DNA from 2 places in the Pseudorhodoplanes sp. genome. Region 1 is predicted to be linked to the other one. Evidence: riboswitches for the same ligand, from Rfam matches in the RefSeq annotation. Region 1 holds a riboswitch; the other holds the start of a gene.
What was found. Region 1 has a riboswitch for cobalamin ahead of AC5I5I_RS20620 (ribonucleoside-diphosphate reductase subunit alpha). Riboswitches for the same ligand answer to the same signal wherever they lie in the genome.
Positions count from the first base shown of each region.

Region 2: it holds a riboswitch for cobalamin, as region 1 does, so the genes downstream of both, AC5I5I_RS03425 (TonB-dependent receptor) here and AC5I5I_RS20620 (ribonucleoside-diphosphate reductase subunit alpha) in region 1, are expected to answer to the same signal.

Region 1 is NZ_JCABZI010000014.1:170,653-182,724, reverse strand. It holds gene AC5I5I_RS20625 (ribonucleotide-diphosphate reductase subunit beta) at 1-182, opposite strand, end outside; gene AC5I5I_RS20620 (ribonucleoside-diphosphate reductase subunit alpha) at 223-3,099, opposite strand; cobalamin riboswitch at 3,206-3,416, opposite strand; gene AC5I5I_RS20615 (L,D-transpeptidase) at 3,614-4,351, shown strand; gene AC5I5I_RS20610 (YidB family protein) at 4,438-5,394, shown strand; gene AC5I5I_RS20605 (hypothetical protein) at 5,588-5,884, opposite strand; gene AC5I5I_RS20600 (hemerythrin domain-containing protein) at 5,890-6,495, opposite strand; gene AC5I5I_RS20595 (polyhydroxyalkanoic acid system family protein) at 6,492-6,800, opposite strand; gene AC5I5I_RS20590 (50S ribosomal protein L11 methyltransferase) at 7,091-7,990, shown strand; gene AC5I5I_RS20585 (hypothetical protein) at 8,051-8,272, opposite strand; gene AC5I5I_RS20580 (aminopeptidase P family protein) at 8,616-10,451, shown strand; gene AC5I5I_RS20575 (multidrug effflux MFS transporter) at 10,465-11,712, shown strand; gene AC5I5I_RS20570 (hypothetical protein) at 11,750-11,980, opposite strand.
Region 2 is NZ_JCABZI010000002.1:17,882-29,953, reverse strand. It holds gene AC5I5I_RS03445 (NAD kinase) at 1-605, opposite strand, end outside; gene cutA (divalent-cation tolerance protein CutA) at 764-1,102, shown strand; gene AC5I5I_RS03435 (tetratricopeptide repeat protein) at 1,119-1,706, opposite strand; gene AC5I5I_RS03430 (tetratricopeptide repeat protein) at 1,746-2,336, opposite strand; cobalamin riboswitch at 2,512-2,714, shown strand; gene AC5I5I_RS03425 (TonB-dependent receptor) at 3,043-5,145, shown strand; gene AC5I5I_RS03420 (MBL fold metallo-hydrolase) at 5,215-6,201, opposite strand; gene AC5I5I_RS03415 (Bug family tripartite tricarboxylate transporter substrate binding protein) at 6,386-7,369, shown strand; gene AC5I5I_RS03410 (Bug family tripartite tricarboxylate transporter substrate binding protein) at 7,391-8,368, shown strand; gene AC5I5I_RS03405 (cupin domain-containing protein) at 8,598-9,692, shown strand; gene AC5I5I_RS03400 (DUF3617 domain-containing protein) at 9,703-10,185, shown strand; gene AC5I5I_RS03395 (AI-2E family transporter) at 10,231-11,283, opposite strand; gene AC5I5I_RS03390 (hypothetical protein) at 11,598-11,939, shown strand.

The sequences.
Region 1 (12,072 bases):
TTGAGCGGAAGCAACTGGTTCACATCGGCTCGGCAATTGATCATTGCTTTCTGGTCGATCGAGACCCGTCCGCCCTCGCGGTCGATCGCCCCGAGCCCCGTCGGCTCCGCCGAGGGCTTTGCGAACACGATCAGCGGCGCCGGTATCGCGGGCTTTGCGTCAGTATCGGACCAGTCGAGCATGATGGTTTTCCCCCTTGTTCTTGTCGCTACGCGAAATGCATCACTGGCAGGCTTCACAATCCGGATCATCGATGCGGCATGACGGCATCGCATCGGGCATCATTGCGCTCTTGGTGAAGACGGCTGACACGGCCGACACCGCATTGAGCTTTCCGTCCGTGCCCTTCAGCGTCGATTTTTCGACATGCGTCGCCGAGCGCGAGCGCAGGTAATAGGTGGTCTTCAGCCCGCGCTGCCATGCGAGCCTGTACAGCGCATCCAGCTTCTTCCCTGAGGGATTGGCGATATAGAGATTGAGCGACTGAGCCTGGTCGATCCACTTCTGGCGGCGCGCAGCGGCCTCGATCAGCCATGCGCTGTCGATCTCGAACGCGGTCGCATAAAGCGATTTCAGATCGTCCGGGATCCGGTCGATCTGGCCCGCGACGCCATCGAAGTATTTCAGGTCCGACACCATCACCTCGTCCCACAAGCCTCGCGCCTTGAGATCGCGGACCAGGAAGGCATTCACCACGGTGAAATCACCCGACATGTTCGATTTCACGTACAGGTTCTGGTAGGCCGGCTCGATCGACTGGCTAACGCCGCAGATGTTCGAGATCGTCGCTGTCGGCGCGATCGCCATCGTGTTCGAATTGCGCATCCCGACGGCCTTCACCCGCTCCCGCAGGCCTTCCCAGTCCAGCCGCTCCGAGCGGTCGAGATCAAGCGTGCTGCGGGCGTCCGCTAGCAGCTCGATCGAATCGATCGGCAAAATCCCCTTCGACCACAGCGATCGGTCATAGCTTGGATAGCGCCCGCGCTCGGCGGCAAGATCGGCAGACGCCGATATGGCATGGAAAGAAATCGCCTCCATGCTCTCGTCCGCAAAGCGCACCGCCCCCTCCGAGGCATAGGGCAAGCGGAGCATTTGCAACGCATCCTGGAAGCCCATGAGGCCGAGCCCGACCGGCCGGTGGCGCAGGTTCGAACGCCGAGCTTCCGGTATCGTGTAGAAATTGATGTCGATGACGTTGTCGAGCATGCGCATTGCGGTCTTGACCGTGCCGCCGAGTTTGTCGTGGTCGAGGCCTTGCGGCCCGATATGAGCCGCGAGATTGACCGAGCCGAGATTGCAGACCGCGACTTCGTCATTTGACGTATTGAGCGTGATCTCGGTGCAGAGATTGGACGAGTGCACCACGCCGGCATGGCGTTGCGGCGATCGGATATTGCAAGGATCCTTGAACGTGATCCAGGGATGCCCGGTCTCGAACAGCATCGTCAGCATGCGGCGCCAGAGATCGGCGGCGCGCACCTGCTTGAAGACTTTCATCTCTCCGCGCGCGGCTTTGGCCTCATAGGCTTCGTAGGCCGCCTTGAAAGCGTGGCCGAAAAGGTCGTGCAGGTCCGGCGCTTCGTCGGGTGAGAACAGGGTCCATGCCCCGTCGGCTTCGACCCGCTCCATGAAAAGGTCCGGCACCCAATTGGCAGTGTTCATGTCGTGCGTGCGCCGGCGGTCGTCGCCCGTGTTCTTGCGGAGATCGAGAAACTCCTCGACGTCGATATGCCAGGTTTCCAGATAGGCGCAGACGGCACCCTTGCGCTTGCCGCCCTGGTTGACCGCGATCGCCGTATCGTTTGCGACCTTCAGGAACGGCACGATTCCCTGGCTTTCGCCATTGGTCCCCTTGATGTGGGCGCCAAGACCGCGGACGCGGGTCCAGTCGTTGCCGAGACCGCCGGAGTATTTGGCCAGCAGCGCGTTGTCCTTCACCGACTTGAAGATGCCGTCGAGATCGTCCGGAACGGTGGTCAGGAAACACGACGAGAGTTGTGGACGCAGCGTGCCGGCGTTGAACAGCGTCGGCGTCGACGCCATGAAAGCGAACGACGACAGCAGGTTGTAGAACTCGATCGCCTTGCCCTCTCGGTCAATCTCCCGCAAGGCAAGCCCCATCGCCACGCGCATGAAGAACGCCTGAGGCAGTTCGATTCGTGTGCCGCGGACATGCAGGAAGTAGCGGTCGTACAGCGTCTGGAATCCGAGATAATCGAACTGAAGATCGCGTTCGGGCTTCAGCGCGGCGGCGAGACGGACCAGATCGAAGCGGGCCAGTTCGGGATCGAGCAGTTCTGCCGCTATGCCCGTTTTGATGTAGGCATGGAAATAGTCCGGATAACCCGCCTGCATTTCCGCCTGCGTCGATTCCGTCGGGCAGCCAAGAACATGCGTCAATGCTTCGCGGCGCAGTTTGTCGAGCAGTAGTCGTGCGCTGGCCTTGGCATAGTTCGGCTCGGTTTCAATCAGGGTTCGTGCAGCAAGAATGGGTGCGAGCGCCAATTCCTCGATCGAAATGCCGTCATAAAGATTGCGGTGTGTCTCGGTGACAATGGCTGCAGAGGAAACGCCGTCCAGTCCGTCGCACGCTTCCGCGATCACCGCATCGAGACGCGTGCTGTCGAGCGGTGCTTTCGTGCCATCGGCCGCCGTCACATGCAACGTACGCGACTTCGCGATCTCCGGCATGTCCTTCGGCGCAGATCGCGCGCGCTCACGCGCCCGCTCCTCACGGTACAACACATAGGCCCGCGCAACCTTGTGATGTTCGCCACGCATCAAGGCCAGTTCGACCTGATCCTGAACATCCTCGATATGGAAAGTGCGGCCGGCATCGGCACGCCGGGTCAGGTTCGACACGATCTGCCGCGTCAGTTCGGCGACCACATCGTGGACGCGGCGGGACGCGGCGGCACTGTTGCCCTCGACAGCGAGAAACGCCTTGGTCAGGGCGACCGCGATCTTGGACGCATCGAATGCCGTCACATCGCCATTACGCCGGATCACCTGATAGTCGGGCTGCGCCGCTGACGGAGACACTGCCGCGACGGGAAGGTTTGGGGCTGGGGATCGGACGGTTTCGAGCGCGAGAGACATTCGGCTTTCCCAATTTTGGGGCGGTATGGCCGAAGGTTCGCGCACAGCCGACCCGGCGAAGAGGCCGGCGGCAACAAGCGAATCCATCGGGGCACCCCGCCCGAGGACGTTCTATGCGGTCACGGCAGGTCTCCTGGCTCGCGGGTCGTTGCGTCCGTCGGGCCTTCCCGGAAACAGGGCGTTTCCAGTGGCGCGTGATCGACTTCGGCTCGCCGCTTACAGTTGCGGGGGCAGCGCCGGCCTCGCCTGACGGCTCACCGGCTTCCCTCTTGGCCCTCGATCTTGCGATTCAAGGGACCGTGACAACAAGATTTAGTAGTTTGTTCGCGGGCTGTGTCAATTGCTGGCGTGAGAAAATCGTCGGAGCCTGTTAACTGAAGGCCCGGCATGCGGATTTACGTGCATTTGCGCCATTTCACGCAGACGGGATTAGCCTTGTCGCTGGTACCCGCGCATCTGCGCCTTATTTCCTACTGTAATTGACGTAAGATGGCTGCCCAGTTCGAGGTTTGAAATGTATTCCCGCGTTTTGATCGTGTTCACGTCGCTCGCCGCATTCGCGGCCTCTCCGGCAATCGCGGATATCCAGATCACCGTCGATAAAGCCGCGCAGACGCTGACGGTCGCGCGCGACGGTGAGGTGCTGCACAGATGGCCGGTCTCGACCGGTCGGGTCGGACGCTTCACGCCGGACGGCAGCTATCAGGCTTTCCGCATGGAAAAGGATCAGCACTCGCGCGAATTCGACGACGCGCCGATGCCGCATTCGATTTTCTTCACCAAGCGCGGGCATGCGATCCACGGTTCTTTGGAGACCGGAAAGCTTGGCCGACCCGCTTCCAGTGGGTGCGTCCGGCTGGCTCCCGAGAACGCCAAAGTGCTGTTCGATCTGGTGAAGGCCGAAGGCGTACTGAAAACCAAAGTGACCATTGGGGGCGACGAACGGGTGGCGCTTGCACGTGCCGACCGGCAATTGACCCGAGGGCGCCCGAACGACAGCAGTTCGCGACAAGTCGAGCGCGGCACCGGCTTGCCGCCGACCTACTCACCACCGGTGGACGATGAGCGTCTTGCGCGCGAACGCTATGCCGCTCCGCGCCAGGTTTATCGGCAGCCGCAGCAGCAGCAGCAATATTACTACGATGGATACCAGTGGCAGCCGCATCCGGGACGAAGCTATCAGCGCGCGCAGCCCCAGCCCTATTACGGCCAGCCGCAATATTACTATCAGCCGCGCTTTTATTACGACTGACGCGCCGGCCGGCCAGCTGTCCGGGTTGTGCCCTGATCGCGCGATGACAAATTCGCTGGCTGACTGCCATCGTCGGGAGGGACACCATGAGCATCCTTGATATTCTGCTTGGCGGCGGCGCGGCCCGCGGCGGCGGGCGTGGCGGCAGTGCGAGCGGCAGCGGCAACATGACGAAGATCGGCATGGCGCTGATCTCGTACCTGCTCTGGCGCTGGTATCAGAATTCGCGGGCCGGCGGTGGCGCGCCCTCGCCCATGCCCGCGCCGGGGGGACACAGCGGTGACGCACGTATCCCTCGCGACGAGCCGCAGACCCGGTTTCCGGACAGCGATACGATGCCGGTACCGCGCTCGGGTTCCGCTGACGACAGCGACTTTGGTCCGCTGATCGAATCCACCCGCCGCATGCCCGAAACGCCGCGCGGCGACCGGCGCGGCCGTCCCATGAACGACGAAGACGAAGGCGACATGGGTGGGGGAATGGGCGGTGGCGGAGGCCTTGGCGATATTCTCAATGACATCCTGAACGGCGGCCGCGGCATGCCGGGCGGCGATCCGCGTGGCAGACCGGGGGGCGGATTTCCTGGCGGCGACCCCTCGCGTGGCGGTCGCGGCGGCAGCCTGGAAGACATTCTCGGCGATATCCTCAGCGGTGGCCGCGGGATGCCCGGTGCGCGCTTCTCGGGCGCGCAGAACGATCCGCTCAGCGGGCTCCTGCAGGGCGCCGGCATCGGCGGTCTCGGCGGATTGCTCGCGGGCGGCGCGGGCGGTGGCATGCTCGGTGACCTGATGCGGCAATTCGATCAGTCCGGCGCCGGCGATGCCGCCAGATCCTGGGTGTCGCGCGGCGAAAACATGCCGGTGACGCCAAGCCAGATCGAAAATACCTTCGGCTCCGACATCATTGACCAGCTCGCCGGTCAGTTCGGTCTCGACAAGCAAGAACTGCTGCAGGGCCTGAGCGAGACGCTGCCGGATGTGGTCAACCAGCTTACGCCGGATGGGCGGCTTCCGACCGAAGACGAAATCTCGCGCTGGACTTAAGTCAACGCAGCAAACAAAAAGGCCCGGCACGAAGCCGGGCCCAAGTTGCGCAGGCGGAGCGACACGACGTGACCCGGTCCTCCGCCACGGGAAACCGCCATACGGCGATCAAGTCGACGCTAGACGAGCTTTGGCGTTGACGATTTGATCGGCATCAATTCCGGCGGCCGGCCACGGTATTTTCGACGGGCGGCTACCTTGGCCCCTGCGGGGCGGCCGGCCATTTGCGCTCGATCCAGTGCAACATGCGCGCAAGCGGCGGCTGCAGACGCGGAAGATCGACCGCCAGCAGCACCAGCCCGAGCGGCAGCATCCAGAAACCCAAAATCGGAAGAAACCCGAAAACGCCGCCGAGAAGCAGGAGGCTCGCCGTCGGTATGCGCCACATCCGGGCACTCGGCTCCCGCAGCGAGCGCGACCGCCGCGCCATCCATCCGGGCAGCCGCTCCTCGAAACGATGCAAAAGCGCATGGAAGTCGGTCGGGCTCATGGCCATCAATGCCCCACCCCAAGCGCAAGTTCACCGCGATCCAGAATAAGCGGGACGATCAAATCCTCCTCATCGTCGAGATGGCGGATCAATCCCTGCAACAGAACGGTCGATTGCTGCATGCAGCTTTCGACGCAAGGACGCAGCGCGTCCGCCGGGCCCCCGAGTGCGCGCAGGAACCCGTTCGCCGCCTCGACCGAATTCTCGATGTTGGCGGCCAGGTGATCGTGGTCTCCCTCAAGCAAGTCAAAGCCGTGCGCAAGCCTCGAGTCGGCTTTGCGGAAGATGGGGAAGTAGTGATCGTCCTCGATATGATGATGTGCGTGAAGCTGCTGCAGAAGAAACTGCAGGCGCGGCGCGAAGAATTTGGCGAATTGCTGCGCGTCAGTCTGGCCTTCCCGAAAACGGACGGAGGCGTCCTCGAGCATGCCTCCGATTTCACGGAACATGGCGTGGCGCGACAACCAGAAACTTGCCATCTGACCGAGATTGGGGTGAGCGGCCCAGACCTCTCGCGGATAGCGCACGAGCAGCAGCCGAAGATCATCCGGTAGGCCCGACCGTGTGGCCAGCGAAAGATCGCGGACCAAAGTGGATGTCGGCTCGGTCATTTCTTTTCCAGCAGCAGCTTGCCGCGCGCACGGATGGTCGCCTGAGCCACCTCGGCAAATTTCTGCAGCAGCCAGGGAAGCGTAACCTCAAGCCGGACATGATCTTCGGCAACGTCGACGGTGCCTGCGGCGGACTGGCCGAGCGCACGCACGCGAAAAGTCAGCCGGTCGCCGGACCAGATCTCCTCGTCGACCTTTAGCACCGGGAACGCCTTGGCGGCGCCAGTGAGACCGGGGCCGAGACGGCGCAACGCCTCCTCCTTGCCGAGGGAATGCGGAATGGAAACGGTAATCGGCTTCGACATGGCCTCGTCCGGTTGAGATCTGTTCGAGGAATGTAGGTACGCGCCCGTCATCGGCCAAGCGTCAGACCGGAATGGACGCGTCCAACCTCAGGTCGGTAGCGATGTGAATAAATGCGGGGATTGCTTCAGAAGCCGCCCGAAATTCGCGCCGATGAACCCCTTGCCACGCTGGATTTGCAGTGCAAAAGCCTGTGCATCACGGTTGGCAAGACGGCTCCCTATTTGGCTTTTGAGTCCGGCTGTGAGTTCCCGCCTGTGATGTTCGGGCATTTCCCTTTCCGGCCATGATCATGACCGCTCCCGTCCCGCCTCACGAAACCCGGATCGCCCGCATCCCGATGGAGCGGGCAGCCGCGCACCGGCTTGCCGATGCGCTTGCCGAACGGCTCGATCCGGAGAGCTGTGCGGTCTCGATGTTTGAAAATGGCGACCGCTGGACCGTCGAGGCGGCCTTTCACGACGCCCCCGACCAGGAGCTGATTTCCGCAACAGTAGCGCAGGTGGTGGGAGCGGATGTTGCCAACGAACTCGTATTCTCGACCATCGCTACCCGCGACTGGGTTGCGGCAAGCCTCGAGGGCCTCGCGCCGGTTCGTGCGGGTCGTTTCGTGGTGCACGGCGCGCATGACCGCATGCGCCTGCGGCCGAATGATATCGGGATCGAGATCGAAGCAGCGCTGGCTTTCGGTACCGGCCACCATGGCACCACACGCGGTTGCCTGATCGCCTTCGAGACGCTGCGCAAGGGCTCACCCGCGGCGCGGCGCTGGCGCGTTCTCGATGTCGGAACCGGAACCGGGCTGCTGGCGATCGCCGCTGCAAAGGCGCTGCGGGTGCCGGTGTTTGCGAGCGACATCGACCCGGTCGCGGTGACAGTCGCGCAAGACAATGCGCGGCTGAACCGGGTCACGCCGCTGTTGCAGGCTTTTACCGCAAGCGGCGTCGACAGCGGCCGGATTCGTCGAGGCCGCTATGACCTGATCTTCGCCAACATTCTCGAACAGCCACTGCGCCGAATGTCGGCGCCTCTGTCGACGCTGTTGGCGCCGGGAGGACGCCTGATCCTGTCCGGCCTGCTTTCGGCGCACGCGCCGGGCGTCGTCGCAGCCTACCGCCGCCAAGGCTTGAGGCTGCAATCCCGGACAATACTGGACGGCTGGGTGACGCTGGTGATGCGCCGCGGCCGATGAGCCAGAGCGCCCCGGACAAACCGGGGCGCAGGACTTACTCACCGGCAAAATCCGGCCGAATTAGCGGACGAACGGCAGTTCTTTCTCGCTGTGTGCGAGCCGCTCGCCGGCGAGTTGAAACTGGCCCGGCAGCAAGTGGCTATGCAGCGCGATTTCGCGTTCAGCCTGGCGCATGCGGGCCTCAATGAAAGAGGTCAGCAGGCGGGACATCAGGCTCGGCTGCTTGGCGCGAACTGCGGCCGGGATCGAGGTTGCTGCGGAACCGGCGGTGATGGCGGTCATGGTGTCTCTCCTATGGAAAATCGACGGACACCCAGGGTCGTCCTCCAGACTTTCTGCAGTGCAACATAATGCGAGTCGGAATTTTTACGAACGCCAAGAATTCATAGGGGGGCTGCTAAGTATGCATAATCGCTTCATATTTCGGTAACGCCTGAGGCATTTTGAGGCGCCCTGATAATTGTTGCATCAGCACTAGTCATTGCATTGCACAAAATTACTTGCACTGGCAGCGGGGGGATTGAAAATTTCGTGCCTAACAGGAATGCGGGCATATCCTTTCGCGCGGTGCCAGCGGGCCGCAAAACCGGTAAGCACGTCCGATCCAGCGCGTAAGGCACCCTTAATGTTCTCAGCCAAATTCCAGACCTTCGACGACATCACCGACCGCGCCGGCGCAGCACCGCGCATCGCGGCGCTGCGGGCCGCGCTGAAACAACGGGGGCTGGACGGTTTCGTCGTGCCCCGGGCCGATCGCCATCAGAATGAATATGTCCCCGAGAACGAGGAGCGGATTGCCTGGCTCAGCGGCTTTACCGGCTCCGCCGGCTTCCTGATCGTCCTCGCCGACAAGGCCGTGCTGTTCACCGATGGCCGCTACACCTTGCAGGCGCGCGAGCAGACCGATCCGGCGATCTTCACTCTGGTCAACAGCGTCGAGACGGCCCCGTCCTCTTGGATCGAGCAGAACCTGACGGCGGGCACCCGGCTTGGCTACGATCCCTGGCTTCACACCGCCGAGGGTGCCGAGAGGCTGGCAAAGGCGTGCGGCAAGGCCGACGCGGTACTCGAACCGGTCGCGGATAATCCGGTCGACGAAATCTGGAGCGACCGGCCGGCGCCGCCGCTCGGTGCAATCGTACTCCACGATCCTCGCTTCGCCGGCGAAGCCGCCGAAGACAAGCTGCAGCGCGTCGCGACTGAGGTCGGCAAGCAACGCGCTGACGCCCTGGTCATCTCCGATCCGCACAACATCGCGTGGACCTTCAATATCCGCGGCTCCGACGTAGCGCACACGCCGTTGCCTTTGGCTTTCGCGATGGTCCCGAAAGCTGGACGGCCGGCGCTCTATGTGGATGGGCGCAAGCTCTCCAATGCGGTCCGCGACCGGCTCGCGAGCATAGCCGAAATCCGCGAGCCCGATGCGCTGACCGACGATCTGGCCAGGCTCGGTGCAACGCAGGCCGCGGTGCTTCTCGATCAGGCGACGGCGGCCGACGCTCTCGCCAAGCTGGTGAAACAGGCCGGTGGCAAAGTGATGCGGGTGGCCGATCCGGTGACCGCCATGAAGGCAGTCAAGAACGCGACCGAGATTGCAGGCGCGCATGCGGCGCAGGCCCGCGACGGCGCCGCCATGGCGCGCTTTCTCGCCTGGTTCGATCGCGAGTCACCGCGCGGCACACTGACCGAGATCGCGGCGGTGCAGGCGCTGGAGACCTTCCGGCGGGACAGCGGGCTGCTCAAGGACATCTCGTTCCCGACCATATCGGGAGCGGGCCCGAACGGCGCCATCGTGCATTATCGCGTCACCAGCAAGAGCAACCGGCCGATCCAGCCGGGCGAATTGTTCCTGATCGATTCCGGCGGCCAGTACGAGGACGGCACCACCGACATCACCCGCACAGTTGCCGTTGGCACGCCGACGGCCGAGATGCGCACGCGCTTCACCCAGGTGCTGAGGGGCCATATCGCGATCGCACGCGCGGTGTTTCCCGACGGGATTTCCGGGGCCCAGCTCGACACGCTGGCGCGCCAGTTCCTGTGGCAGGCCGGCGTCGATTTCGACCATGGAACCGGCCACGGCGTGGGCAGCTATCTCTCGGTGCATGAGGGACCGGCGCGGATTTCGAAGCTCGGGACGGTGCCGCTCAAGCGCGGCATGATCCTCTCGAATGAGCCCGGCTACTACAAGGAAGGCGCATTCGGGATCCGGATCGAGAATCTGGTGCTAGTGGTAGAGGCGCCGCCTATCCCGGGGGCTGAAAGGCCTATGAATGCGTTCGAGACCATCACCCTCGCGCCGATCGACAGACGCCTGATCGATGTCGGCCTGATGACGGCGGACGAGATGGCGTGGCTCGATAGCTACCATGCGAGAGTTGCAGAGACGGTGGCACCACTAGTTGATAAGGACACGGCGAACTGGCTCGCCGAGGCGACCCGCCCGCTCCTCAACCGATAGAGTCTAGCCTTTCGTGGATGCGCCAACGCCCAAATCCGAGGCGGCCTCCGATCAGCGCCCGGCGCCGTTCGGCCTGATCGTGCTGCTGATGGCGATGAGCGCCATCGGCCCGGTCTCGCTCAATATCCTCGTGCCGGCCACGCCCGGTCTGGTGGTGCTGTTCGATACCAACGTCGAGACCGTGCAGCTGACGCTGTCGCTCTATCTGTTCGGACTCGCAGTCTCGCAACTCCTGCTCGGGCCGCTCTCGGATCGCTTCGGCCGCAAGCCAGTGCTGCTGGCCGGCCTGTTCATCACCGCCGCAGCGAGCGTGGCAGCTGTCTTCTCGACCTCGATCGGCATGCTGATCGTGTTTCGGACGCTGCAGGCGCTGGGCGCCTCATCCGGGCTGGTGATCGGACGCGCCATCATCCGCGACCTCTATACCCGCGACCGTGCCGCCGCCATGATCGGTCTGGTCACCACGGTGATGGTGCTGGCGCCGATGGCGGCGCCGCTGATCGGCGGACTGCTCGATACGCATTTCGGCTGGGAATACACGTTTGTCCTGACCGGCGTGATGTCCGCCGTGGTGATGGCCTGGGCGTTCGCGACATTGCCCGAGACGCGGCCCGATCACATCACCGGTGGCGGTGTACGCTTTATTTTGCACGAGAGTCGCGAATTGCTCGCGAACCGGAAGTTCGTCGGTTATGTGCTGGTCTGCGCGATCGGCACCGCAACCTTTTTCGCCTTTCTCGGCGGCGGCCCCTTCGTCGTCATCAACATTATGGGGCGCACCTCTGCGGAATACGGCGTGTGGTTCATCGCGACCTCCGGCGGTTTCATGCTGGGCAATTTCATCACGTCGCGCACCTCGCAGCGTTACGGCATCGACCGCATGATCGAGATCGGCCTCGCCCTGCTGCTGACCGGCTCGGTGCTGACGATTGCAACCGTCGCGGTGTTTCCGGATGGCGGGCCGTGGACCATATTCGTGCCGCAGCTTGCGATCTCGGTCGGCAACGGGATTTTCCTGCCGAATTGCGTGGCCGGTGCGGTGAGCGTGCGGCCGCAGGCGGCAGGCACGGCGTCAGGCATTACCGGCTTCCTGCAGATGTCGACTGGTGCGGTCGCGGCTCAGGGCATGAGCCATATCGTCGCGACCGCAACCACGGCGATGCCGCTTGCGATCGCGATGGCGGTGCTGTCGGCTGCGGCGTCGCTGTCGTTCTATGTCTTTCTGCGAAAGCGGAGCCAGCCGCAGCACCCACAGGCTTGATTGTTTAACCGCAGCCATCGCCTCACATCACTCGACCTCACTCCATCTGGCCGTGCCGGGCCATGCAGGCGCGATAAAGCTCGAATTCCAGCGAACTGAACGTTGTCTCCGGATAGCGTTGCGACACGAGTGAGCATTCATGAATGGCGGCAGCGCGCGCTGGGTTGATACCCGCTCCCCGCGCATGTGCGGTGGATAAGGGCGCAAGGGATAAGGGAGCAAGCGCAGCGGCAGTCAGGATCATGGCGGCGATGTAATGCTTCGGCATGACGGGCACTCCTGTGTCGTTTCAAAAACGACATAGGGAGCCCCAGTCGCCACCGGTCCCGCTAAACTTCGAAGGCTGCCATGCGGCTTCGC
Region 2 (12,072 bases), on a different contig from region 1:
TCGATGGTGACCTGCGCGGAATCGGGGAGGAGGGCGCCGTGCCAGCGGCGCGGACGAAACGGGCTGATCGGGGTCAGCGCCAGCAAGGGGGCCTTGATCGGAATGATCGGGCCCTGGACCGAGAGATTGTAGGCGGTAGAGCCCGCAGGTGTCGCCACCATGACGCCATCGGCGACGAGTTCCGGCAGACGCTCCTTGCCGTCGATCATGATGCGCAGGCGTGCCGCCTGATAACTCTGGCGAAATGCGGACACCTCGTTGATCGCATAATGCTCATGCAATTGACCCGCCCGGTCGCTGGCGCGCATAACTAGGGGGTGGATCACCGTCGGCTCGGCCGCCGCCAGCCGCTCCTGCAGGCCGGTCTCGTTGAATTCATTCATCAGGAAGCCGACGGTGCCTCGATGCATCCCGTAAACGGGCTTGCCGGATCGCATCAGGGCGCGCAGCGTCTGCAGCATGAAGCCGTCGCCGCCGAGCGCGACCACAACGTCCGCGGCCTCGGGCTTGCAGTCGCCATACCGGGCGACGAGGCGTGCATGCGCCTCGACGGCCTCCGGGGCCGGGCTCGCCACGAAGGCGATTTTATCGTATCGGCGGCTCATCAAACCGGCTCGCTCATCGTGTCGTGCTTGCTATAACGGCCGCGCCCGGTATGCGAGCGGCTTTGAATCTGGATGTTCGAACGGGGTACAAGCTGGAACCGGGACACTTGCCCCGGGGACGCCTGTCCCCAAAGAGTTGCCCCCCAAGAGAGGACGTTATGGAACGCGTAGTGCTCGTCTATACGACTTATCCTTCGCTTGTCGAGGCGGAGAAGGCCGGACGCGCAGTGGTGGAGCAGAGGCTTGCGGCCTGCGTCAACATCCTGCCCGGGATGGTTTCGCATTACAGGTGGGAGGGGAAGCTCGAGCGCGGCGAAGAGGTGATCATGTTCATCAAGACGCGCGCCTCTTTCGCCGACCGGGTGCGCAAGGCGATCAAGGCCGGGCATCCCTACAAGACGCCCGCGATCATGGTGATCCCAGTGGAGTCGGTCGAGGACACCTATCTGCGCTGGATCATGGCGGAGACCGATCGCATGGCGATGGCCGGCGACTAGGGCAGGCCCGCCGGCGTCAGTAGACCAGACCGTCGCCCGCGAGCGCCAGCTTCAGCGACGTGTAGTCGTCGCATTGCGTGCCACAGATCGAAGCGATGGTCTCCAGGTGCTGCTCGGCCTTCGAACGGTCCCCGCGTTCCAGATGCCACATCCCGTAATATTGCCAGGTGCGGGTGTGGCTGGGATCGGCGGCAAGCGCGGTCTCATACCAGGTCCGGGCATCCTCGGTGCGGCCGAGTTTGCGGCTGGCAAAACCGATCAGGTTGGCGACGTCGGGATGCTCATCGCGCCCGAGCGAGCGCAACACGGTGATGGCCTGCTCATAATCCTGCTGCCTGTAGATCAGCGCATAGGCGTTTCGATAGCCTTCGATGAAGGGGAGCTCGGACTTTTTTTCCGGCGCCTTTTGCTTGCCTTCGCGCGGTGCGGGCTTGCGCTTGACCTTTGGGTCCTTGGCCTGACCGGCGGGATCCGCCGATTGCAGGCTCATGCCAGCGCCGGGATTTTCGACCCCGGCGGCATGCGCATTTGACCCAACGGTTGCCGATAAGGCGATGGCGCCGGTGAATGCCGCCGCAAGAAACGTGGAACGTAGCAGTTGCATCGCGGCCTCACGGTCTGTGGAGAGCATCTGCTCGCCAGCTCAGTAGGTCATGTTTCCGTTCAATGCGTCGCGCAGCGACGTGTATTCCTCGCAACCCTGTCCGCAGATCAACTGGATGCGCTCAAGATGCTGCTCGGCTTTCGCCCGGTCGCCGCGCTCGAGATGCCACATCCCGTAATATTGCCAGGTGCGCGAATGGTTCGGATCAGAAGCGAGGGCTTTCTCATACCAGGCGCGGGCGTCTTCGGTGCGGCCGAGCTTGCGGCTGGCAAAACCGATCAGATTGGCGATATCAGGGTGACCGTCGTGTCCCAGCGCTGCAAGGATCGCAATGCCGCGCGCATAATCCTGCCGCGTGTAGACCGCGTCATAGGCGAGCTTGTAGCCGTTGCGAAATTCGAGGTCGGATTTCTTGTCCGCCGGTTTGGCATCGGCAGGCTTGGAATCGGCGGGTTTGGTGTCGGGCGCCTTGCTGTCGGCGGCTGGCTTGGCGTCCTTCTTCTCGCCCGGTTTGTCGGTGGGAGCGGTGGCCGGCTTGGCAGGCTCATCGATACCCATGGCGTGAACCTGACCCGCCATGGCGGTCGCCAGAACGGCAACACCGGCAACAAGAAGGAAGCGTTTGATCATACGGGTTATCGCCCTGTGTTCGAGTGTTGGTCGGTGCAGCAGCGACAATAGTTCAAAACAATTCGCACGGACATCGCGCCATCCCTCGCACCTGATCAAACATACAGATTCTTCGTGTCAATCCGGTGCCTGTTACTCACAACGGCGTGATCTTGACTCCCCGGCGGCCGGAATGGATCATGGTTACCGCACTGGTTCTCCGGTCCGGCCGGAGAGGCAAGAGGGAACGCGGAACGGTCCGTTTCGACCGAAGCCGTGGCTGCCCCCGCAACTGTAAGCGGCGAATTTGCGTCCATTCATGGCCACTGGGAAACCGGGAAGGCCGGATGCAGGTGACGACCCGCGAGCCAGGAGACCTGCCAGCGCAGTCACCCAACCGGTGGGCGGGGCGTCCATACGGAGCGGCTGTTCGCAGCGGTGACGCTTAAATGCCGATGCGAAGGCCGCTGGGGTCTCCCAGCGACTTTTTCATAGGGCGTGAGCGGCGCTGACCGGCGCGGTGGCGATGTATGCCGTCGACGGTGGTAATGCGGGGTTCGCGTGTCCTTCGCGTCGGGTGTGTTCACCCAAGGCTCCGGCTCTGCCGGGGCGGCGAAGGATCGTAATGATGGGGGCTTTTTCCAATACAAGTCGCGGCCGAGCGGCAAGGCGAAGCGGGGCGACGGCACTTGCCGCTCTGCTGTCGTCGGCGGCCTTCGGCGGGGCCATGGCGCAGAGCGTCACGCTGCCGGATATCAACGTGACGAGCAGCCGGTTGACGGGGGTCGGGGGCATCGGCCGCCCGACGACGTCAGAACCGGCTCCTGGAACCGTGCAGGAGGCCGAGGCGGTGAGCGGCATCCTGTTCGGCGCGGCGGGGATCACGGGTGCGTCCACCACCGTGATCACGGCCGAGGATATCTCGCAGTCCCCAAGCATGACGGTGCAGGACATCCTCGCGCGCGAGGCGGGCGTGCAGGTCCAAAGCCTCTACGGCAGCGTCAACGGCGCCGGCAGCACCATCGATTTGCGCGGCTTCGGTGCGACCGCGCAATCCAATACGCTGATCCTGATCAACGGCCGCAGGCTCAACGACGTCGACATGGCGGCGGTCGATCTGTCGTCGATCCCACAGAACGGGATCGAGCGGATCGAGATTACCCGCGGTAATTCCGGCGCGGTCCTGTACGGCGACAATGCAGTCGGCGGCGTGGTCAACATCGTCACCAAGTCCGGCGTCAACCTGCCACCCTCGGCGCGGGTTGAGGCACTGGCCGGCTCCTATGGTTATCGCGAGGGGCGGGTGTCCGGGAGCACATCGTCCGGACCCTTTTCCGCGTCGGTCTATGGAAATGCCGTCACGTCAGACGGCTACCGCGTGAACAACCACCTCAATCAGCAAAATGCGGTCGGCGATCTTCGTTACACGACCGAGCAGGGATCGTGGTTTCTCAACCTGTCCGGCGACAACCAGCGGCTCGGATTTCCGGGAGAGCGCCGCGTCAATCCCTTCCTCGGGATCGATCAGATGACCACGGACCGCCGCGGTACCGATAAGCCCTATGACTACGGTGATAAGCAGGGCTACAGCGCGACCGGTGGTTTCACCCATATGCTGGCACCCGACATCGAACTGATTGTGGACGGCGGCTGGCGACGCAAGGATCAGCAGGCGGGATTCTTTTCCCCGTTCCAGGAAGCCTACGTCAACACCACGCTGTCGACCTATTCGCTGACGCCGCGCATGAAAATCAACACGCCGCTGTTCGGCCTGCCGTCGCGCATCATCACCGGTCTCGATTATTACGATTCCAGTTACGATTCCGATCGCAGCCAGTTTTCGGGCCTGGCGCCGATCCATCAATACAGGTTGGGGCAAAGCTCGCTCGGTGGTTATTGGCAACAGACCGTGTCGGTGCTTCCGACCACCGACCTGTCAGGCGGCATACGCGTGCAGCGCACGAGCGTGAACGCCAGAGACCAACTCGATCTCAATGCGCCGGGTGCCTCACCGGTCGTCTGCTTTCCGCCTTTCGGCTGCTTCGGCGATACGCAGGGAATTCCGCTCGATCAGGCCGAAACCAACCAAGCCTATCACGCCGGATTCGAACATCGCTTCAATTCGGTCTTTTCGGTCTTCGGCCGCGCGGCGCAGAGCTTTCGGACGCCCAATGTCGACGAGCGGGTCGGCATGGCGCCGAACGGGACGCCGACCAACTTCAATCTCAAGACGCAGACCTCACACGACATGGAAGCCGGCGTGCGGTTTAAATACGGACGGTTCGCGTTGCAGAGCAGCGTCTATCAGATGAAGCTTGAAAACGAGTTGATGTTCAATCCGGTGACTTTCATCAACTACAATCTCGATCCGACGCAGCGGCGCGGCGTCGAGACCATCGTGGGATGGCAGATCACCGACGATGTGCGGCTGAAGGGCAGCCTCACCTATATCGATGCCACGTTCCGCGAAGGTCAGTATGCCGGCAATCAGGTGCCGCTGGTGTCACCCTGGACCGGCAGCATCGGCGTGACATGGAACATCTTCAAGCGTCACCTGATGTTCGATGGCGTCGTGCGTTATGTCGGCGAGCGGCGGATGGACAACGATCAGGCGAATTTCCAGCCGCAGATCCCGGCGGTCACGCTGGTGGATGTGCGGCTGGGCGGCGAACTCGACCAGTTCTTCTGGGCGGCGTCGATCGAAAATCTCTTCAACGAGATGTATTACAATTACTCGGTCGCTAGCGCGACCCTCACCAATGTCGGCGTCTATAATGCGTATCCGCTGCCTGGCCGCACCTTCATGCTGCGCGCCGGCATGAAGTGGTAGGCTGCTAGGAACGAAAGACTAAGGGCCACCCGGCGAGGGCGGCCCTTTGTCGTTGCAGCGGTGGCAAGACTATAGCGACGGCGACCACATCGCCGGCACCAGGTCATAACCCGTAGCGGTCTTGGTGATGTAGCCGGAGGCGGGGAACGGCCAGTGATAGCCGTGTGCCAGCATCTTGTCGGCGGCAGCACGGTCGAGCAGCATCTTGCGGGTTTCGGCGGCCTTGTTGCCGTCGGCGTCGAACACCGCTTGCCAGGTTGGATTGCGCACGAACAGCCACGGATTGTTGGTGGCGTCGGCAACATAGAGCATCGACTTGTTGCCGTTTGCGATCGAATAGGCGGTGTGACCGGGGGTGTGCCCGGGGGCGGCGATGCTGGCGATGCCGGGCTCGACCTCCTTGCCGGGGGTAAAGCGCTGCACCTTGCCGGCGATGTCGCCGAAGATGCGGCGCGCATTCTTGAACGAGCCCTGGGCGGCTTCCGGCGCCCGCGTCATGTTGCCGTCGTCCATCCAGAACGCCCATTCGGCCTCGGGCACGTTGATCGAGGCGTTCGGGAAGAACAGCGCATTGTCTTTCCCCTTGATGCCGTTGATGTGGTCGGGATGGAAATGCGAAATGTAGATGGCGTCGACCGACTTCGGATCGATGCCGGCGGCAGCGAGATTGCCGGCGAAGGTGCCGGATTGCGGAGCAGGGCCAGCTGCCATCATCCCGCCGGTGCCAGTATCGAGCGCGATCAGCTTGGAGCCGGTATTGACCATCAAGGTCGTGAACGGAATGGGCACCACGTCGGTTGGCAGGAAGGCGTCGGCCAGCGCCTTCTGGACGTCGGGCAATTCGGCGTTGCGCACAAATGACGCATCGAGCTTGCGGTACCAGGTGCCGTCGTTGATCGCGGTCACCTCGTAGTCTCCGATCTTGAAGCGGTAGAAGCCAGGACCTTGCTGACCGCTTTGCGGCGCAGCGGCACGGGCGGCTTGCGGCGGCAGTGCGGCGCCGACGGCGGCTATCGCGGTGCCGGCAAGCAGGTGGCGGCGAGACAAGTCTGACATCACGCATTCTCCCTCGTTGGTGATTCGTTGGAATTTCGGCTTATTTGAGCATCAACACCGCAGGGCCGACGCTATTCCGGAACCCCGGAAAAGTCGGGCCCGACCTTGTTTTCAGCCAGCATGCCCCGTTACTCTGCCGCCCATAAATACCCGCCCCATGAAGGGCGGATAACGGGAGGAATTCATGAGGCCTTTTTCTGGCTGGGCTCGGACTCTGCTCGCCGCGATGGTCGCTGTCTGTTTCGCCGCCTCCGCGCAGGCGCAAAACTATCCGTCAAAGCCGATCACGCTGATCGTGCCGTTCCCGGCCGGCAGCACGACCGATCTGGTCGGGCGGATCCTGCAGGACGAACTGGCCAAGGCGGTCGGCCAGACCGTGGTCATCGACAATCGCGGCGGGGCAGGCGGCAGCGTCGGCACCGAAGCGGTCGCCCGCTCGGCGCCCGACGGCTATACGCTGCTGATGGGGACGATCGGCACGCATTCGATCAATCCGGCCGTCTACGCCAAGATCAACTACGATCCGATCAAGGATTTCGAGCCGATCATTCAGTTCGGCACCGCGCCGAACGTGCTCGTCGTGCATCCCAGTCTGCCGATCAAAAGCGTCGCCGACCTGATCGCCTATATCAAGGCCAATCCGGGCAAGGTGAATTACGGCTCGTCCGGTAACGGCACGTCCAACCATCTGTCGGGCGCGATGTTCGTTGCCCGCAACGGACTGAACGCGACGCACGTCCCCTACAAGGGCGGCGCGCAGGCCATCACCGATCTGCTGCGTGGCGAAATTCAATTTATGTTCTACCATTATCTGCCGCTGCTCGGTCATATTCAGGACGGCAAGCTGCGCGCAATCGCCAATACCAATGCGACCCGGATCGATGCATTGCCGGATGTGCCGGTGATGAAGGAAGCCGGCATGGATGACTTCGTTGTCTCGGCCTGGTTCGGGGTCTGGGCGCCCGCCAACACGCCGAAAGACGTCGTCACCAAGCTGAACGAGAACATCCTCAAGATCATCAACTCACCGCAGGTGAAGAAGAATCTGCTCACGCAGGGGATCGATCCGGTGGCCGGTTCGCCCGAGGACTTGCGCAAGCTGAACGAGGCCGAACTCGCCCGCTGGGCAAAGGCCGTTCAGCAGGCCGGCGCCAAGCTGTCGAACTAGAAAAATTACGGGAGGAACGTCATGAGACTGAAATTCACGGGCCTATCCGTCTGTGTTGCTGCAGGTCTGGCAGCGTTTGCTATGCCGGCGGCCGCTCAGCAATGGCCATCGAAGCCGGTCACGGTGATCGTGCCGTTTGCGGCCGGGGGCAATGTCGATGCCGCCGCGCGCATTTTCTCCGAGCGGCTGTCGTCGCGGCTCGGCCAGCAATTCGTCATCGAAAACAAGAGCGGTGCCGGCGGCAGCCTCGGCATCGGCGCGATGGCGAAGGCCAACCCGGATGGCTACACGCTGGCGGTGGTATCGGCGGGGACGCTGTTCATCCTGCCGCACATCTACAAGGAGAAGCTCGGCTATGACGGGCTGAAGGACATCCGGCCGATTGCCATGGTCGCGTATCAGCCCAACATGCTGATCGTCGATCCGAAGGTGCCGGCGAAAACGCCGGCCGAATTGTTCGCCTACATGAAGGCCAATCCGGACAAGCTGAGCTACGGCTCGTCCGGCATCGGCACGTCGCAACATCTGTGCATGGAATTGATCGTCCAGCATACTGGCGCCAAGATCGCACACGTGCCTTACCGGGCATCGAACCAGATTATCCAAGACCTGATTGGCGGCCAGATCCAGATGACCTGCGATCAATTCTCCACCGCCTACCCACAGGTGCAGGGGGGTAAGGCGCGCGCCATCGCGGTTTCCTCGCTGGAGCGCTATGCCGTGGACCCGTCGATCCCGGCGCTTGCCGAGACGGTACCCGGCCTCGAGGTCACATGGACGGCGGTGTTCGTGGCCCCCAGCAAGGTGCCGCCGGAGATCGCCGACAAGCTCGCCGCCGAGTTGCGGGAGATTGCAAAAGATCCGGCCATGATCGAACGCCTGAAGGGGCTCGGCGTGACGCCGATGAGCGTTACCGGAGCGGATTTGCAGAAAATGATCGCGACCGATTACGACAAGTGGAAGCCGATCGTGGAACGGGCGAAAATCCCGCAGCCCTGATCCGCCGCAGATCCTAAACCATATTGCAACTATCGCCATCATTGGCCGGGCATAAGCCGTCGAAGACGCCTTGTGTCCCGGCCAATTGCGTCCTTAAGCTAACGCGAATCGAGCATTGATGTGCTCGGGTATCACGCGCACAACGCGCTGTGATCGCGGGAGATTGATCGTGACGGACGTATCCCGGCGGACGGTGATTGGCGGCGCGGCGGCGATAGGGGGAGTGGCGATGGCTGGAGACGGAGATTCTTACGCGGGTCAGCCGCCTTATGGGCCGATGCCGGTGCCGCTGCAGGGCAAGGAATTGCCGTCGCTGCGCTATGCGCTGGGCGCCGCGCCGAACATCCCGCGCGACGGCGGCTGGTCGAAGGAAGCCACGGCGCTGAATTTTCCGGTCTCGCAGAAGCTGGCCGGCGTTTTGATGCAGCTCGATCCAGGGGCGTTGCGCGAATTGCACTGGCACGCCAACGCCGCCGAATGGGCCTATGTCATCAAGGGGGCCTGCCGGGTCACCACCATCGATCCGAACGGGCAATGCGAAATCGTCGATTTCGGTGCGGGGGATGTCTGGTACTTCCCCCGCGGGCACGGCCATTCGATCCAGGGCATCGGGACCGAGCCCTGTGAATTCATCCTGATCTTCGACAACGGCTATTTTTCGGAGTTCGGCACCTTCAGCATCACCGACTGGATCGGCCATGTGCCGGCGGAGGTGCTGGCCAAGAACTTTGCGGTGCCCGAATCCACCTTCGCGAATTTTCCGAAGAAGGAGGTTTATCTGGTGAAGGGGCCGGTGCCGCCGCCCCTTCCGGACAATCCCGCGCCCGGATCGCTCAATGCGCCGGCCGAGACCCACCGCTATCGCATGCTGGCGCAGCGTCCGCCGCAGGAATATCCCGGCGGCACGCTCCGGGTGGTCTCGCAGAAGGAGTTTCCGATCTCGACGACGATGACCGGCGCGCTGATGCGCGTGAAGCCGGGCGGATTGCGTGAACTTCATTGGCATCCCAATGCCGACGAGTGGCAGTATTACATCAAGGGCAGGGCACGGATGACTGTGTTCGGATCGGGTGGTCGCGCCCGCACCGAAGAATACGGCCCCGGCGATGTAGGTTACGCGCCGCAAGGCTTTGCCCATTACATCGAGAATATCGGCGACGACGAACTCGAACTCGTGCTCGCTTTCAACAACGGCGACTACCAGTCGATCTCGGCAACCGCCTGGTTCGCGGCCAATCCGCCCGAATTGCTGGCCACCAATTTCGGCGTCCCGGCTTCGACCTTCGCGGGATTCCCGAAGGCCGAAACGCCGATGCCGGATTGAGGTCTGTGGCATGAAGGCATTGCTGCGTTGTTTTGTGGCGTTGCGTTGTGCCGTGACGTTGCGTTGTGCCGTGACGCTGCTGCCACTCGTCGCTGCATCGTCCGCATTGGTTACGTCCGCATGGGCTCAGACCCTTGAGCCCGGGCGCTGGCGGGTGATGACCACGACCCTATCGGGGCCTATGACGCCACCGGAGGTCGCAACCCGGTGCCTCACGCCCGAGGATGTCGCCGACCTCGGCAAGACATTCGGACCGCAGGTCAAGACCGAAAATTCCGAATGCAAGCGAACGGAATTCACGCTCGAGCCCACCGGCCTGACTTGGCGACTGCAATGCAAGGGCCAGCTGAACATGGACGTCGCCGGGCAGTTCATCTTCGACAGCCCGACGCGATACAGCGCGATGGTCACCACCAGGGCCAGCATGCTCGATCAGATCGTGCAGCAGGGGATGGTGTCGATTTCGGCCGAACGCATCGGCGAGTGCCGGTAGCATTCGGCGGGTGTCGTTTGGCGCCAACAGCGGGCGCGACGCGCCTTAATCCGGCAGCACGGTCTTGGGGCGGGGATAGAGGTGGTCGGCCGCGACCTTGACCATGATCAGGATCGGCGTGGCCAGGAACGCACCGATCGGCCCCCACAGCCATGCCCAGAAGGCGAGCGACAGAAACACCGCCAGCGGATGCAGGAGCAACTGGCGGCCGATAATGGTCGGCACCAGGAAATGCCCTTCGATGAAGGTGAAGGACATGAACAGCGCTGGCGCGATCAGCGCCGGCAACAGCGTATCGAAGGTCAGAAGCCCGATCATGAAGAGGACAAAGTGCATCACTCCGGGGCCGACATAGGGGATGTAGTTCAGCGCGAACGCCAACGCGCCCCACAAGAGCGGTGCCGGAAATCCGAGCGACCAGGTCACGAGCGTGCAGACCAGCCCGACGCCGGCATTGATGATCGTCACCGTGAGCAGATAGCCGTTGAGGCTGCGCTCGGTGTCATTGAAAATCTTCAGGGCGCGCAGCCGTCCGTCCCGAGTGGCAAAAATATTGACGACATACTGGCGCATCGCCGCGCGGCCGAGCACAAAGAAAAACAGCGTCGCAAAAAAAAGAATGAATTGCACCATCGCCGGCGTGATGGTGCCGACCACGCTACCGATCACTTGCGTCGGCTGTGACACGTCCACCGTCACCCCGGACGATCCGGCGAAAGTCGAATACAGCTCCTTCAGCGCGGTCAGGGGCCGTTCCATGAACCGGAATTTTTCTTTGATATTGGCTCCGATCTCGCCCGACCGCGCGATCAGATCGGAAATTGGATCGGCAAGAAGCAGCACGGCGAAATAGAACATTGCGCCGATGATTGCCACGATCACCAGAGCCGGCACCCAGGCGGGCAGGCCGTGCCTGACCGCATAGCCGGTGAGCGGTCCGATGGTGAAGGCCACGATCAGCGCGGCAAGCAGCGGCACCAGCAACGGCCGCGCGAGATAGAGGAACACGCCGAACATGATCGTCGCCATCAGAATGGTGGCGAGCTGCGCCGTCATCTGCCAGAACGCGGTGGTATCCTCGAACGGGGTCGGGTCCATCGCGCCGATCCGCACACGGCCCGCCGTCACGGAAGGCGGTGCGGGTGGGCGTCCACCTGATTCCCGGGGCTCGGCCGGCTGTCCCGTCCGGGTGTTTCGCATCATATTCAAGATGTCTTGCCCCGTCGCGTTGCCGGCCCCTTGCCGCGCAGCACGGAACAATCCCGAAAAAGCGAATGGGTTCCATTGTCGCAAAAACTGACGGCGAACGCGGTCCTGTCCCGGTTCGGCACGATTTTCGTGGCATCGCGGTTGCACATCCCGTCACGGGATGAAGTCACCGGCCAGGATGTGCCGGAAGGGAGTGGCATGCCATGACCAAAAGAACGGCCGTGGGCTTTGCAATGATTGCCGTCGCCCTGGGTGCGGCAGGAACGCCGGCCCTGGCGCAGCAGCGCACGACCGATACGGTGGTGGGAAGCTGCGTCTATAGCGGCGGCGGCTCGCATTGCGTGCGGCAATACCGCTATGGCGATCCGGGCAATAGCGGAATCCGGTCGCTGCGCGAACCGATCCCCGAGGAAGTCGCCGAATTGCGTGAGCGCGAGATGCGCTGGGTCGAGCGCTGCCAGCCGATGCTGCGCCGTGACGCCTATGGCGTCGGCCGATACGTCTATGCCGCGCGCGGTTGCGAATACGGCCGGGACAGCGACTGAGCGTCCCGCGCTAGAACCGGCTCGGCCGTGCCGTGACCATCGGCGCGACCAGAAATACGATCAACAGCAGTCCCACCAGATCCATTGCGGTCATCCGCATCTCCCCATGGTGCCGGGATGGCGCGACCCCCGT